Panacibacter ginsenosidivorans: one gene and its partner. The protein of the gene in region 2 interacts with the protein of the main gene of each other region in a pairwise test. Links are inferred from orthologs where the notes say so. Each region holds a gene or a part of one and is shown on either strand. Other genes may lie near its edges.

Evidence for each region.
Region 1: the proteins of ligA (region 2) and FRZ67_RS16410 interact in binary tests that used the Escherichia coli proteins (3 or more experiments, as listed by UniProt). The link is inferred for Panacibacter ginsenosidivorans from one-to-one orthologs.

What each region holds. Positions count from the first base shown.
Region 1 is NZ_CP042435.1:3,903,152-3,912,363, reverse strand. What follows is about bases 2,991-6,427. They hold FRZ67_RS16410 (leucine--tRNA ligase), read right to left. Parts: upstream 6,095-6,427; coding sequence 3,191-6,094; downstream 2,991-3,190. Outside these bases: FRZ67_RS16420 (PAS domain S-box protein), read left to right, coding at 1-2,581; FRZ67_RS16415 (response regulator), read left to right, coding at 2,583-2,948; FRZ67_RS16405 (cell division protein FtsX), read left to right, coding at 6,453-7,331; FRZ67_RS16400 (DUF3098 domain-containing protein), read left to right, coding at 7,482-7,742; FRZ67_RS16395 (undecaprenyl-diphosphate phosphatase), read left to right, coding at 7,807-8,604; FRZ67_RS16390 (MFS transporter), read left to right, coding at 8,816-9,212.
Region 2 is NZ_CP042435.1:2,002,230-2,010,895, reverse strand. The notes cover bases 3,448-6,338. They hold ligA (NAD-dependent DNA ligase LigA), read right to left. Parts: upstream 6,011-6,338; coding sequence 3,884-6,010; downstream 3,448-3,883. Other genes in these bases: FRZ67_RS08305 (NUDIX hydrolase), read left to right, coding at 6,275-6,338; FRZ67_RS08315 (helicase HerA-like domain-containing protein), read left to right, coding at 3,448-3,701. Outside these bases: FRZ67_RS08325 (tetratricopeptide repeat protein), read right to left, coding at 1-1,120; FRZ67_RS08320 (class I SAM-dependent methyltransferase), read left to right, coding at 1,356-2,006; more of FRZ67_RS08315, read left to right, coding at 2,136-3,447; more of FRZ67_RS08305, read left to right, coding at 6,339-7,024; FRZ67_RS08300 (SusC/RagA family TonB-linked outer membrane protein), read left to right, coding at 7,483-8,666. UniProt on the Escherichia coli protein: DNA ligase that catalyzes the formation of phosphodiester linkages between 5'-phosphoryl and 3'-hydroxyl groups in double-stranded DNA using NAD as a coenzyme and as the energy source for the reaction.

The DNA of each region.
Region 1 (9,212 bases), 1.9 Mb from region 2 along the record:
TGATTACATCAATGCCTCTCCTATGCCGTTTGCTATTTATTTAGGAAGGGAAATGCGTGTTACCATGGTGAATGATGCAATATTAAAAACATGGGGCAAAGACAGTTCTGTGATTGGAAAAACTTTCAGAGAGGCATTACCAGAACTGGAGGGTCAGCCTTTTTACCAGCTTCTTGATGATGTGTATACCACTGGCATCCCTTATCATTCAGATGGAGATCGCGTTGATCTTATGATCAATGGTAAGATGCAAACATTTTATTTCAATTTCACTTATACACCACTAAAAGATACAGAAGGAAATACTTACGGCGTCTTAAATACAGCAACGGATATAACAGAGCTGGCACGTGCTAAACGAAACCTTGAAGATGCTGAAGAAAGAGCTCGTCTTGCAGTAGAAGCCGGTGAATTGGGGACCTTTGATCTTGATCTTGCCACAGGAGCAATATATTGTTCTCCGCGTTTTTATGAAATCTTTGGATCTGCAAAAGCAATAACCCGGGAAGAAGGTGTTGCAAGAATGCTTCCGGAGGACCTGCCTGGGCGCAACATGGCTTATGCAACCGCACTTCAGAATGGGCGTTTAAATTATGAAGTAAGAATAAGGTGGGATGATGGCAGCATTCACTGGATGAAAATGGATGCTAAATTCTTTTTTAATGAAAATGGTACACCAGTTAGATTACTTGGTACTACGGAAGATATTACCAATGAAAAAAATGCATTGCAGAAGATAGAGGAAAGTGAAAAACATTTCCGTAACCTAATACAGGAAGCACCAGTACCAAAGGCATTGCTGCATGGCCCTGACCATATTGTAGAAATTGCAAACGACGCGGTGTTGGTATTATGGGGTAAAGACAGCAGTGTTATCGGAAAACCATTGATTGCTGCATTACCCGAATTAAAAGGCCAGCCTTACCTGGAAATACTTAAAGAGGTGTATGAAACAGGTAACACCTATAAGGGTAACGAACGCCCTGTTCATATTGAAGTGAATGGTGAATTGAAAAAAATTTACATCAATTTTATTTTTAAAAGATTACAGAGTTATAAAGCAACAGAGCCCGATGTATTAGTGACCGGATATGATGTTACTCAACAGGTGCAGGCAAGAAGAAAAATTGAAGAGAGTGAAAGGGAACTGCAAAAAATAAATCAACGGCTCGAAATTGCCCTGGAAGCAGGTAAGCTGGGTTCTTATGAATTGGATATTTCTACCGGCGAAATGAATTGTACGCCGCAATGCAAAGCAAATTACGGTTTGCCGCCCAATGCAGATTTTAATTTTGCAGATCTTCTAAAAATGATCATCCCTGCTCATAAAGATTATGTGCAACAAGCTATAGAAAAGGCCATTAAAAATCATACTGTTTACAATGGCGAGTATTGTGTTACCTGGCCCGATGGCAGCCCGCACTGGATAAGGGTTTCAGGGAAAGGAACCTATGATGCATATAATAATGCATTAAAGATGATCGGCGTAACACACGATATTACTGAAGGTAAGCTGGCCATACAGCGGCTGGCAAACAGTGAGCAGCGTTTAAATATGGCCCTCGAATACACCAACATGGGTTCATGGGATCTTAACCTGCAAACACTTGATATTATCTATACCCCAAGGCTGGCAGAAATATTTGGTTATCCACCAACGGCAAAGATCACACACCCGCAAATGCGGCAACATATTCATCCTGAAGACCTGAAACCTGTTGTAGAAAAGGCCTTTTCCAATGCTATTAAAACAGGATTTTATTTTTATGAAGCCCGTGTTATAAGAGAAGATGAAACAACACGTTGGATAAGAACACAGGGCCGTGTAATTTATGATGCTGATAAAATTCCTATACGCATGTTGGGGACAATTATGGACATAACTGAGGAAAAAAATGAACAACAGCGCAAAGATGAATTCATGGGCATAGTAACGCACGAATTAAAAACACCCCTAACTTCAGTAAAAGGATTTGCACAATTCCTTCATCAGCGGGCTGTACAGGCCGAAGACAATACGTCTGCTGTGCTGTTGCAAAAAATGGTATCGCAGATTAACAAACTTAACCTGCTTGTACAAGATCTGCTTGATGTAACGAGGATGGAGGGCGGCAAAATGAAGTTCCAGAATATTGAGTTTAATTTCAATGAGCTTATTTACGAGGTAGTAGAGCAAATTAGTATCACCACCAGCAAAAAAATTATAATTCAGGACAAGGCATGGAATGGTTCAATTATTGGGGACAGAGAGAGAACCGGACAGGTTTTAACCAATTTGCTGACAAATGCTATAAAATATTCCCCCGATGCAGATAAAGTGATCATTTCGCTAACTTCAACAAAAGATAAGGCTATTTGCAGCGTTACAGATTTTGGAATTGGAATAGCAAAAGAAAACCAGCAATATGTATTTGAACGTTTTTACAGAGAGACAGAAGCCCATGTAACTACATTTCCCGGTTTAGGTTTGGGGCTTTATATATCAGCAGAAATAATAAAACGACAGAACGGCAAAATATGGATGAAAAGCGAAAAAGGCAAAGGGTCCGTATTCAGTTTTAGTCTTCCAATAAATAATTAACATGAGCAGGAAAAAAGTATACATAGCCGATGATGATCCTGATATACTGGAAGTACTCACCATTATACTGGAAGGTCGTGGCTATGAAGTAATGACTTCTCCTGATGGCAGATCGCTGCAGACGTTACAGGAATTTCCTGATCTTATCTTTCTCGACATCCGCATGTCAGGCAGTGATGGGAGCGAAATATGCCGCATGCTAAAAAGCAGAACAGAAACCGCATCTATACCCGTAGTACTTATTTCAGCAAACAGGAACTTGCATGAAATAGGTGAATCATGCGGCGCCGACGCCGTGATTCCAAAACCTTTCGATATAAAAGATATTGTAAACGCAGCAGGCAAATACACTATGTCTGTGAAGTAAATTTTACTTTTTATTTTACCGGCTTTGGTTTTTCTATGGCATCTTCGTTGTGTCACTCACTTGTGCCCCAAACCCCTGAAGGGGCTTTGCAATCTGCATTTCTTAACTCCCCTTTAGGGGATGGGGGCATCAACAGTACAAGAGTGCGACGCAACAAAAGCATCATAAAGCGATACAGTTGGGCTCATAACAAAAAAGCTGTTACAAAATCTGTAACAGCTTTTTATTTCTAAGCATCTTATTTATATCACCACATTGATCATTTTATTTTTTACATAAATGATCTTCCTGGGTTGGTTTCCATCCAGCCATTTTTTTATCACCTCATTTTGTAATACCATTTGTTCCACCTCTTTTTGTTCAAGGTCTAAAGCAAGATTCAATGTGGTACGCAATTTACCATTTACACTCACCGGGTATTCTTTCGAAGATTCTACCAAATATTTTCCTTCAAATTTGGGATAGCTTGCATCCAGTATACTTGTTGTTTTTCCCAGCTGGCTCCACAACTCTTCGCATACATGCGGCGCATAAGGTGTAAGCAATATCAGCAAAGATTCAAGCACTTCTTTTTTGTAGCATTTCAAATCATGCAGGTCATTTACACAAACCATAAATGCACTTACCGCTGTGTTGAAAGAAAAACGTTCTGTATCATCTTCAATCTTCTTAATGGTCTTGTGCAACACTTTTAATTCTGCATCTGTTGCTTTGTCTGTATTCCATACTTTGCCTTTCATTTCATCATAGAACAAACGCCAGAGTTTGCGTAAGAATCGGTGCACACCTTCAATGCCTTTGGTATCCCATGGTTTGCTTTGTTCTACTGGGCCTAAAAACATTTCATACATGCGGAAAGTATCGGCGCCATATTGTTTAACTAAGTCATCAGGGTTTTCTACATTGAATTTAGATTTAGACATTTTTTCTATTTCAAGTTGACAATAGAAATATCTCTTTCCTTCTTCAGTTAAATCTTTTTCCCATATAACGGCATTTATCAGCGCTTCTCCAACTTGCTTTCCAAACTTCATTTCAGAGTCAACTAATTTTTTATACTCATCTTCAGTAATGCGATTTTTACTATCAATATATTTATGTGCGTATTGAATTCGATTAGTTCCAGTTTGCGCTTCTACTATCTCATAATCTATCCCCTCATTATTAAACTTTTGTTTGTAATCTTTTGCAGTATTATACGAGCTAGTAAAAACTCTTCTAGTTTTATCATGAACACTTAAAGCAAAAATGTAATCTGCAAAAAATGATTTTCCCTGTATCATTCCCTGGTTCACCAACTTCTTATAAGGTTCATCATGACCAATCAAACCAAGATCAAATAACACTTTAGTCCACATGCGGCTATACAATAAATGCCCAACTGCATGTTCAGTACCGCCTATATATAAGTCAACCTGCCCCCAGTAATCACTTACTTTTCTATCACAAAAAACCCCGTCATTATGCGGGTCCATATAACGTAAAAAATACCAGGAAGAACCAGCATAACCAGGCATTGTATTCGTTTCTAAATGCTGTGCTGTCCATTCAGGAATATTTGCCAAAGGCCCCTCTCCTTCCGGTCCGGGTTTATAACTTTCTACATGTGGTAATTCAAGTGGCAGTTCGCTTTCATCTAATGGAATAGCAACACCTTTTTCCCATTTTATTGGAAAAGGTTCACCCCAATATCTTTGCCGACTAAATGCCGCGTCACGCATTTTATAATTCACTTTGCGTTTGCCTTTGCCCCAGCCTTCCAGGTCTGTGATCACCACTTCTGCTGCATCACGCATCAGCATACCGGTAAGAAAATCGCTTTCTACCAGCTCTGCATCATAAGTCGAATTGGCTTCTTCCCCGTTGAATTTATCACCAAGAATATTGGTAATATTTATACCGAAATGTTTGGCAAATCGAAAATCCCTGTCATCTCCACAAGGCACCGCCATAATAGCGCCTGTACCATAACCGGCCAATACATATTCGCTAATGTAAATGGGAATTTCACGATAGTTAAGCGGGTTAATTGCATACGCGCCGGTAAAGCAACCACTGATGGCTTTCTCAGCCATGCGCTCTCTTTCACTGCGGTTTTTTACGTAAGCTATATAATCTTCCACGTCCTGTTTATATTTGGCCGTGGTGATCTTTTCAATGATCTCATGCTCTGGTGCTACTACCATAAAGTCAACACCAAAAATGGTATCTGGTCTTGTGGTATAAACAGTTAATTTTTCAGCGCTGTCATGCACACTGAATTCAATTTCTGCACCATAACTTTTACCGATCCAGTTGCTCTGCATTTCTTTCATCGCTTCACTGAATTCTACTCTTTCAAGACCTTCCAGTAAGCGATCAGCATATTCTGTAATGCGCAAATACCATTGACGCAATTTCTTTTTTACTACAGGATAACCACCACGCTCACTTACACCATTTACAACTTCGTCATTGGCCAATACAGTTCCCAAAGCTTCGCACCAGTTCACTTCTCCGTAACCGCAATAAGCAAGACGATACTCCATTAATATGCCTTGTTGTGTAAACTCATCAAAGCCCTTCCACTGTTCTGCGCTGAACTGATTGCCTTTTTGATTGGGAACCTGGTAGTTTGAATTGGGAACAGGATGATTTTTATTGCCTTCTTTTTCAAAAGCAGCAATCAACACATCAATACTTTCCGCTTTGTTATTTTTCCGATTGTAAAAACTTTTGAAAAGTTGCAGAAATATCCATTGCGTCCATTTATAGTATGATGGATCAGAGGTTTTTACTTCCCTGTCCCAGTCGAAAGAAAAACCAATTTTATCCAGTTGACTGCGGAAATTTTCAATGTTTTGTTTGGTACTGTCAGCAGGGTGCACTCCATGTTCTATGGCATATTGTTCTGCTGGTAAACCAAATGCATCATACCCCATCGGGTGCAGCACATTGTAACCTTTCAATCTTTTGAAACGTGCAAAAATATCACTGGCTATATAACCCAGCGGGTGCCCCACATGCAAGCCGGCACCACTTGGGTAAGGAAACATGTCAAGCACATAATATTTCGGTTTGGAAGAGTCGTTTGGTACTTTATAGGCACCATCATTCTTCCATTTGCTTTGCCATTTCTTTTCTATACTGCCAAAATTGTATTCCATAAGTCCATCCCTCAAGGGAATAATTTTATTGTTATATTTTTTGAACCCGGCTGAATAACGCTTATGATACTTCCGTTGCGTCGCACTCTTGTACTAAAGAATAGCTGCGAGCTGTTAGCTGCGAGCTAATAGCCTTTGCTTGCAGCTCATGGCCCGAAGCTCGTGGCTGAAAAGATTTCCGAACGTACAAGTGAGTGACACAACAGGCGATGCCTAATAGGCTGCTGCTGGTTTCATAAAATTCATAACCAACATAATAAGCCGTTAAAACTATCGTTAAGTGTGAGTGCAAATGTAAGCGAATCCCCTAAATTTGCGCGGCATGCAGTAGCTGTACATAATCCATTAAATTTAAATTATGGCGGAAACAGGGAAATCATCATCACTAAGGCGCAGCAAGCCCAATTATATTTACAGCATTGTTGGTGTGGCATTGGTGCTGGTAATTATGGGTGTAATGGGATGGATGCTGCTGAACTTTAGCAAAGTGGGCAACACTTTTAAAGAAGATATTCGCATAAGTGCATACCTGCGTACACAAAATAAAGATACCATTGCACAGATACAGCAGTTCATTGCTGCACAACCCTTTGCCAAAGACGTTAAATATATAGATAAGGACGCTGCAAAAGACCTGTGGAATAAAGACAACAATGAAGACTGGGGAAAGATACTGGATGTAAATCCATTGCCTGAAAGCATTGATTTTTTTGCAAAGGCTGACTATGTAAATCCGGACAGCCTTACTAAGATTTCCACTTTACTGATGGGCACTTATGGTAATCAGATAACAGACCTGCAATACCCACAAGTGTTAGTAAGCAGCATTAGTGAGAAGACAAAAATTTTCAGCATTGCATTTATTGTTATTTCCGTTGTGCTCTGCGTGATCGTGATATTTAGTATTGATAATACCATAAGGCTTGCTATGTTCAGCAACCGTTTCTTAATAAAAACCATGCAAATGGTGGGTGCCACAAGGGATTTTATAAGCAAGCCAATGGATATAAGAGCGATTATTAACGGGCTTATAAGTGCAGGCATAGCCATTGCTATTTTGCTTGGTCTTATAACCTGGCTGGAAAGCCTGATACCATGGTTGGCAGCCATAAGAGATATACAACTAAACCTGATCCTATTTGGCGGAATGATCATTTTAGGTGTAGGTATTTCGCTTTTCAGCACACACAGAAGCGTAATCAAATATTTGAAAATGAAACTCGACGAGCTTTATTAAACCTGTGTGACAACAGTTGGTCTATGTAAGACTTTGAACAAAACCAAGGCATAACTAAGTATAATTTATTTCATTTTAAATAGGGCTTAACGCAGTGTTTGATTTTTTAAACATTATTACATTATCTTGCAGCCCTTTAAATAACGCAGCATGACAGATCAGAAGCAAAAACCTTTACCAACATTGTTTACAAAGGATAACTATACATGGATGATCATTGGCGCTGTGGTTATTTTGCTGGGTATGGTACTGATGTCCGGCGGCAAAAATGAGAACCCGGCCGTATTTGATTACAACGTAGTGTACAGTACAACAAGAATTACTATCGCTCCCATTTTAATAGTACTCGGTTTACTTATTGAAGTATATGCGATCTTCAAATCACCAAAACAAGCTGCAAACAAATCTTAGAATGCATTTTACCCCATGCACCATCTATCCAAAAAATAACTGATAAACCACCAACACACTTAATATGTCCACCATTCAAGCAGTAGTATTAGCCATAGTAGAAGGCCTTACTGAGTTTTTGCCTATTTCTTCAACAGGGCACATGGTAATGGTAAGTTCTCTTATGGGAATTGGAAAAGAAGACTTTACTAAATTTTTTGAAATAGCGATACAACTGGGTGCTATCCTGGCTGTTGTAGTTTTATACTGGCGCAAGTTCATCAATTTCAAAAGCTGGAAATTTTATGCAAAACTTATTGTGGGTGTGATACCCGCCTTAATATTTGGAAAATTACTGAGCAATACGATTGATGAATTGCTGATGGATCCTACTTATACTGCATTAGCAATTCTTGGGGGTGGTGTGATACTGCTCTTTATTGACAACATGTTTTATAAAGTGGCTGTAAAAGAAGAGAAAGATATTACGTTTAAGAATGCAATTATTATAGGTCTGTGCCAGTGCGCTGCGTTAATACCGGGTGTAAGCCGTTCTGCAGCTTCTATCATAGGTGGTTTGCAGCAAAAATTATCAAGGAAACTGGCAGCTGAGTTTTCTTTCTTCCTCGCCGTACCAACCATGGCTGCAGCAACCGGTTATAAACTATGGGAAATACTGAAACTTCATCCTGAAGCATTACATAATTCAGCCAACTTAAAATCGCTGCTTGTTGGCAATGTCGTAGCTTTCGTTATTGCATTTTTAACGATGCGTTTCTTTGTTGATTTTCTGAAAAAACATGGCTTTCGTTTTTTTGGATGGTACAGGATCTGTGCAGGTTTGATCTTCCTGCTTATGGTAAAGATGAACCAGATAAGATAATAATAATTTAAAAGTACAATATTGAATCCCGGTAATTACCGGGATTTTTTTGTGGGCCAAGCAGCTGAACTGTAATGAACCACCTGTTGCTTCGCACGCTTGTACGTTCAATTCAGTATGCAGCAACTGCAACAGGCGCATATAATAAATATAAAATGCTTAATTTTCTGCCCCCGCATATAAGCGGGACATTTTTTATTAAATAAACCCCATGCAAACCGCTTCAAAAAAAGTAATCAACGGATGGGCCATGTACGATTGGGCTAACAGTGTTTATAGCCTTGTGATCACATCCACGTTTTTCCCTGCATACTTTACAGCTATAGCACCTGAGCAGGTAGAAATTTTGGGAAGATCCTATTACAGGGATTCACTGGCATCTTATGCAATTGCCTTATCATTTCTCATCATTGCTATTTTATCACCGATTCTTTCTTCTATTGCAGACTATAAAGGAAATAAGATCGCTTTCATGAAGTTCTTTTGTTATCTCGGTTCACTGGCCTGCAGCTTAATGTTTTTCTTTACAAAGGACAATATTGAATTCGGCCTGTTTCTCTCAATAGTAGCTTCTATTGGTTATTGCGGCAGTATTGTATTTTACAATG
Region 2 (8,666 bases):
CGCCAAGGTAACCGCCAAAATCAAGAAAACTGCTATCGGAACTATTCCTGCAATCATTGGAAAATTTCAAAGCATCCGCATAACGGCCATCCATGTTTGCACAGGTAGCCTGCATGTGAAGATTGTGTACAATATAGAGCACGCTATTATTAACAACAGGCGCATATTGGCCAAGGTAATTGTAATAACTTTTTACGGCTGCTACATTTACATCAACGCCTTCTTTGTAATAGCCAGAGCGTATATAAATATGTGATGGCATGTGCACCAGGTGCGCTACACCAGGCATTAGTGAAGGCAATTCTTTTGCAACAGCAAGGCCTCTTTCCGGATGATCGGATGCTTCAACAGCATGAATATAATAATGCGCCGCACCTGGATGTTTTGGATTTGTTTTTAAAATTTTTTCCAGTGTATTTACAATTTCGGGGGTCCATGCTTTTGCTTTGCCTTCATGATCATAAAAATCCCAGGGATGCTGCACCATTAATGCATCTGCATATAACGTAGCGGCATCAGCACTTTCAGGAAATTGCGCATGCACTTTTTTCATCGCATCTGCATAATATTGATTTAGTACTTCACGTGCCTGTGTTGTGTCTGCTGAATACCTTACCTGCATCGCATCTATCAAAGCTTTTTCTACCGGCGTACAATTATTGTATAATTCTTTTGCTTTATGCATGGCCGTTAGTGCATCAGGCGATGCAGCATAACCAAGATCATTTATGTTGGGTCCATAAGCCAAGGCTTTGCCCCAGTAACCCATTGCAAAATTGTTATCAAACTGTGTAGCTTTTTCAAAAGATGCCAGTGATTCAATAATGTGAAATCCATAATACATATTGATGCCTTGTTCAAAATATATTTTAGCGCTGTCATTGGCTTCGGTTACAGGCATGCGGTAATCGCCCCATCCTTCCAGCAATGGAATAACAGTTGTTGAATCATCGAAATCAATGGCAGCAAGGTTTGGACTGCAACTAAAAGACAATCTTTTTTTGTAAGCTACATTTTGTAATGCTTTTGCGTTACTGATCTTATTTTGTGTTGTATTGTTATAGATATATGTTGATGACAGCAATATGGCGGCAAGCAACACAAGCAGAAAAGATTTCATAATAGGGAATTGTTTCTCGAAAGTTACTCAAAAAAATAGTAATTACAATTACGGCAGAATAAGCATAAATAGATCTTGAATTCTAAAATTTATGGACCGGGCTTTTGAACAGGTATTAAGCTTTCGTTGCGTCGCACGCTTGTGCGGTTTGTATGTGTGGCAACTTTTTGATAGCAACATTTTATAACTGCTGTAAATAAATTAGTTTTAAATCGTTAAGCAGGAAAAATATTACATGAAAGCAAGTATAAAAAAAATTTTGAAGCCATTGGTTCCGCCAATTTTACTAAACAATATACGAAAGCAGATCTATAATAATAAGCTCAGGCAGGAACTCAAAACCTGGAAACAAAATGGCCGCCCGGCACCACCGCCACATATTATAAAGCAACATACAATAGCATGGTATCAAAAAAAATGCAGCAATAATATTTTAGTGGAAACCGGCACTTACAAGGGCGATATGGTTGAAGCGCAAAAAAAGCTTTTCAAAAAAATAATTTCGATTGAGTTAAGTGCTGATCTTTTTGAGAAAGCGCAAAGAAGATTTAGCAATGATAAAAATATAACCATCGTGCAGGGAGATAGCGGGCAGGTGCTGCCATCAATTTTGAAAAATATAAATGAACCAGCCATATTCTGGCTTGACGGTCATTACTCCGCAGGAATAACAGCAAAAGGTGATAAGGACTGCCCGATCTTTGAAGAGCTTGATGCAATATTCAGCAACAAAAAATTTGATCATATTTTATTGATTGATGATGCAAGATGTTTTAACGGTGAAGGAGATTATCCAACTATTCAACAACTAACTGATTTTATAAAACAGAAAGATAGCAGGTATAATGTTGAAGTAAAAGATGATATTATTAGGTTTGTTGTATAATTTAAATGCTGATAAATTATTTTATGGCACAAGAGTGCGACGCAACAGCCGATGCTAACTATTCAACAGCCCGGTACAAAAAATTTCTCTCACATTTTCTAATCTCCTAACTTTCCCAAAACTTTTATAATGCCAACACAAGATCAATTCTCTGCTGCTGTAAAAGATGGGTATAGTTTTAAAGGCGAACATGTAAAGATCGGCTGTGCTATGCTGGATGGAAATGTGGTGCCAGGTGCAGATGTTTTTATTCCACTGAAAATGTTGAACAGACATGGCTTGATAGCGGGCGCAACAGGAACGGGTAAAACAAAAACATTGCAGTTGCTTACTGAATTTTTAAGTGATGCAAGTGTGCCTGTTGTAATGATGGATATAAAAGGTGACCTTAGTGGTATTGCTGCTGCAGGAACGTTGAATGATAAGATCACAGAACGTTGCAAACTTTTAAATGTAAATTATAAACCGACTGCATTTCCGGTAGAGTTGATGACACTAAGCAATGAAAAGGGTGTACGCTTAAGAGCAACCGTAAGTGAATTTGGTCCAATATTGTTAAGCAAAATTCTTGGCCTGAATGATACGCAGGGCGGGCTTGTTGCCATGCTTTTTAAATATTGTGATGATAATAAATTGCCACTGCTGGATCTGAAAGATTTTATAAAAGTGTTACAGTTTGCCAGCAACGAAGGTAAAGATGAACTGACAAAATTATATGGCAGTATTTCTTCTACATCAACCGGCACTATCCTGCGCAAAGTAGTAGAACTGCAGCAACAGGGCGCCGATATATTTTTTGGTGAGCCAAGTTTTGAAGTGGATGACCTGATGCGCATCAGTGATGATGGTCATGGTATGATAAATATTTTGCGTGTTACAGATATGCAGAGCAGGCCGAAATTATTTTCTACGTTTATGTTGCAGTTGCTTGCGGAGTTATATGCAACATGCCCGGAAGAAGGAGATATGGATAAACCAAAACTCATCATGTTTATTGATGAAGCACATTTATTATTTGAAGAAGCAACAGATGCATTGCTGAAGAATATTGAAACCGTAATAAAACTGATACGCTCAAAAGGCATTGGTATTTTCTTCTGCACGCAAAACCCGCAGGATGTTCCGGCTTCGATCCTTAGCCAGCTTGGATTAAAAGTGCAGCATGCATTGCGTGCATTTACAGCGACAGACAGGAAAACGATCAAGCAGGCCGCTGAAAATTTTCCCGAAACTGAATTTTATAAAACAGAAGACTTGCTTACGCAAATGGGAACCGGTGAAGCGTTTGTTACCGTGCTTAATGAAAAAGGAATTCCTACGCCACTGGTGCACACCATGCTTTGTCCGCCACGCAGCCGTATGGATATTTTAAGTGATGTAGAAATTGATGCACTTATCAGTAAAAGCAAACTGGCCAATAAATACAACCGCACAGTTGACAGTGAAAGTGCTTATGAAATTCTCAATGAAAAATTAGAAGAGGCCGCAAAGAAAACACAACAACAGCAGGAAGAGCAGGAGCAGGCGAAGCAACAGGCGAAAGAACAAAAAAGCCAGCCGAAAGAAAAAAGTTTCTTTGATAGCGCCGCGGTAAAACAGGTAGAGCGTACTGCAGCTTCTGTTATTACACGCAGTTTGTTAGGTGCGCTTGGTCTTGGCGGCAGAAGCAGTAGCAGAAAGAAAAGTCTGTGGTAAAAACAATCCTTCAGTAGTTGCTTAGTGATTGTAGAATTTTTGTGAGCCCAACTAAAGTGCTGCTATAAAACTTTTGTTGCGTCGCACTCTTCGGCGTTTGTTCATTGCTGAACATTGATAAGAAAGTACAAGTGTGCGACGCAACGATGTTTAATACATATTCAGAAGCCGGGCTCATAAAATCATTTATTGATGAGACTTAAAAATTCATCTTCTGAAATAATGCGAATGGTGTTTATCTTTTTTGCTTTCTCTAATTTGCTACCTGCATCTTCGCCCACAACAAGGTAATTGAGTTTACTGCTAACGCCGCTTACAATTTTACCGCCATGGTCTTCTACCATTGCTTCAGCATCGCTGCGTTTAAGTTTAGTAAGTGTGCCGGTGAAAAGAAAAGTTTGTTCTTTAAGTGTTGAATCACCTGTTGATGTTTTCTTCTGGTTCTTCATTTGTAAACCTAATGCTCTTAGTTCATCAAGTATTTTCAGGTTCTGCTCATTATGAAAAAAACGATAAATACTTTGTGCAACCTTTACGCCAATATCTTCCAGTTGCTGCAAGTCTTCTTCTGTTTTATTTGTAAAATCGTTGATGTCATCCACAGCATTGGCCAATGTTTTTGCAGTAGTTTCGCCAACAAAACGAATGCCCAGACCATACACCAAACGATGCAATGGTTGTTCTTTTGAAGCTTCTATAGCAGTTTGTAAATTATCAATTGATTTTTTTCCAAAGCCTTCCAGTTTGCTTATTGCTGCAAAGTCTAATTTATAAATGCCGGGCACATCTTTAAGCAATCCGAGTTCGTAAAATTTACGCACGTTGGCTTCTCCAAAATTCTTAATGTCCATTGCATCTTTGCTTACGAAATGTATGATGCGTTCCACAACCTGTGCAGGGCAATCAATGTTTATGCAACGCCAGACAGCTTCACCCTCTTCTTTAAATAATTCACTTGCACAAACAGGACATTTTTTTGGAAAATGAATATTGTGTTCATGACCGGTTCTTAATTCCGGTAGTGATTTTACAATTTGCGGTATAACATCACCTGCTCTTTCGATCAATACATTATCGCCAATTTTGAGGTCTTTTTCTTTTATATAATCTTCATTGTGTACAGAAATACTGGAAACTGTTACACCGCCAATGTGAACGGGTTCAAGTTTTGCAACAGGCGTTACCGCACCTGTTCTGCCAACCTGGAATTCTACTGCTTTTAATTTTGTTGTGGCTTGTCTTGCCTTGAATTTAAATGCAATTGCCCAGCGTGGATGATGCGTGGTCATGCCCATTTTATCCTGTAATGCAAAGTCGTTTACTTTAACTACCATGCCGTCTATTTCATAAGGAAGTGTGTCGCGCATTTCTTCAAAATCGTGTACATGTTTTATTACTTCATCAATGCCATTCAGGATAAGCTTTTCTTTTTTTGGAGCACGAAAACCGCATTCCCATAACATATCTAAAGAGCCACCATGTGTTTGCAAATATTTATTATGCTTTGGAAGATTATCATTTTGTATTCCATCACTCGATTGAACATGACCATCTCTTGTTGTATAATAACTGATGTGATAGAGAAAAGCATCAAGATTTCTTTTCGCTACATTTTTGGGATCTTTTTGTCTAAGGCTTCCACTGGCTGCATTGCGTGGATTAGCAAGTGGTGGCAGGCCTTGCTCTGCAAGGCTTTCATTATACTTTTTAAAAACATCTTTTGTAAGAATGATCTCGCCACGTATTTCAACCTGTTGCACACCGAATTTTGAAAATGGTGCAGATAAAGGAATTGATTTTATTTGTTTGATGTTGGTGGTAATATCTTCACCTTCCACACCATCACCACGTGTGGCACCCCGCACAAGTATATCATTCTCATAAATGAGTGAAATGCTTGCACCATCGAACTTTGGTTCCACACAATATTCAATTATATCAAGTCCCGTAAGTTCTCTTGCTTTGCGGTCAAAATCGTAAAGGTCTTCTGCGTTGTAACTATTATCGAGACTAAGCATGGGCACCAAATGCTGAACAGTAGGGAATGCTGCATTTAATGTGCTGCCTACTCTTTGCGTAGGAGAGTCTTTGGCTACCAGTTCAGGATGTTGCTTTTCTATGTGTTCAAGCTGTTTATATAACTTGTCGTACTCCACATCTGCAAGAAGCGGATCATTAAGAACGTAATAGCGATATTCATGGAAGCGTAATACATTTCTAAGCGCATCAATATCTTCAACTGAGGCAGCATGTTTTAAAAATGTATGGGTAGCGGTTTGTAATTCTTTCGTTTGTTCAGTGGTGTACATAAGCGATAATTATACTGCGATAAAGATAAAAGAGAATCGTTGCTTAACGGAAGTTGAAATTTGGGAACATGTTTTATCATGCTGCATAAATAACAAAATGTACAAGTGTGCGACGCAACGGAAATCTCACAGTTATTCATGAGCGGGTACAAAAATCTCCCTGAATTTTTAAAGTGTTATTTTTACACATTTGTAAAAATATTTTACTTTCGGGCTTTGGAAAGTATGCCTGCTTACTAATAAACTGCTTTGAAATTTGCCAGTATGAAAAAAGAACCCGCTGTTATTACTGAACTACGCAAAAAGGAAGATGGACTTATAAACGATGCCAGGAAACTGGTAGAATCGTATCCGCGTGTACCTATAACTGTTGACTGCGTGATCTTTGGGTTTGATGAAAATGAACTGAAGGTATTGCTGATACGCAGTGACCTTGAAATGTTTCATGATAAATGGTCTTTACTTGGTGATTTTGCCGACGATAATGAAATGCTGGATGACGCAGCATACCGTGTATTGAAAGAGCGTACGGGTATGGATGATGTATACCTGGCACAGGTAAAAACATTCAGCCGGCCAGACCGCCATCCTGGTGGGCGTGTGCTTACGGTGGCTTATTGTTCACTGTTGAATATTGAACACCATCAACTTAGCAGGATGGATAATGAACTGCACTGGCATTCCGTGAAAAGCATACAGGATATGGCTTTTGACCATAAAGAGATCATGGATGAATGTTACGCCTGGCTGCAGAAACGTATACAGGAGCACCCGCTTGGCTTTAACCTGTTGCCCGAGAAATTCTCGCTTCGGGAACTTCAAAATCTTTATGAAGCCATTCTTGATATAAAGATGGACAGGAGAAATTTCAGGAAGAAATTTTTTGCTATGGACTTCTTAATTGATACCGGGGAATTTGAAGATGATGTGCCACACAGGCCTGGAAAGCTTTACCAGTTTGACTTTAACAAGTACAAGCATACCAAGAAAAAATGGAGCGGTATAGATTTTTAGTAATTTTTTGATCCGGCCATTTGTAATACTATTGAGCTTTCGTTGCGTCACACACTTCACCTTTTTGTGCTTTACTGAACAAAGAGTCAGTTATTGCATAATTATTCCACTAAGGATATTTCAGAATGTTGATATGCTGAAAGCCCCGCCTGAATTTAGCTTTTTCTGTATTTCTGTTTAGCCAAAACTTCCTGAAAGAATAAAATCCTTTCCTCAAAGCAAAAAAATATCCCTAATAATTTTTGTGTTGTGTAAAAAATACACATATTTGCTAATTAATGTGTATTTTTTACACCTTAATTAAGAATACGATTGCTTAACAACCATGAGACTAACTGAACAGTATAACCATAACATTGCTTAGCATCTTTCTGCATGGACATATTATATCGTCTTCTTCATTGCTTTTATTTATTGCATTTAAGATTTTACAAATAAAAACCAGTAAATCTATCATTATGAACTTTAAACGATTGTTTATGATGCTTGCGCTTCCGCTGGTATTGGTAAGCCTACCGGCTTTAGCGCAGGATAAAGTTGTAACCGGAATGGTTACGGATCTGAAAGATGGAAAGCCCATCGCAGGTGCATCAGTGCTGGTGAAAGGAACCAATATAGGTACCCAAACCAAAGCAGATGGATCGTTTTCATTAAATGCGCCTTCCAATGCAACAACGATTGTTATATCGTATGTTGGCTACACCACACAGGAATTATTAATAGGCAGCGGCGGTATGAATGTATCTCTGGTACAATCTGCAAGTACCCTCAATGATGTTGTTGTGGTAGCCTACGGAACAAGGAAGAAAGGAGATCTTACAGGATCTGTAACATCTGTTACCGCAAAAGACTTTCAGAAAGGTGTAAACAATTCATCAGAGCAACTGTTGCAGGGTAAAGTTGCAGGTTTACAGGTTACTTCAGGCGGTGGTTCTGCAGGTGGTGGCAGTAAAATTCGCATTCGTGGTGGTGCATCATTAAATGCAAGTAATGATCCTTTGATTGTTATTGATGGAGTGCCTGTTGAAAGTAATGGCCTTCCAGGTTCTGCTAATCTTTTGAATACAATTAACCCTAATGATATAGAGTCAATGAGTGTATTGAAAGATGCCTCTGCAACTGCATTGTATGGCTCAAGGGCTTCTAATGGAGTTATAATAATTACAACTAAAAAAGGCGCAAAAGGCAAAGTGAAGTTTAATTTTAATACAACCACATCCGCCGGTGTTGTAGGCAAAACTGTAGGTGTACTAAATGCTGGCCAGATTAGAACAATTATCAATAATGATGCTGCTGCAACCGGTATTAACACTTATAAAGATCTTCTTGGAGATGCCAATACAAACTGGCAGGACCAAATCTATCAGACTGCAATGGGATATGATAACAATATTAGCGCAAGTGGAAGTATTGGTAATTTGCCATTTAGGGCTTCACTTGGTTATCTGAACCAGGATGGTATTTTAAAGACAAATAATTTCAAAAGACTTACATCATCGTTAAGCCTTACGCCCAAGTTTTTTGATGACCATTTAGCAGTCAACCTTGTTGTTAAAGGCAGCCAAACAAAAAACGTTTTTGCCGATGAAGGTGCTATAGGATCAGCTATTTATTTTGATCCAACACAACCGGTTTATGATCA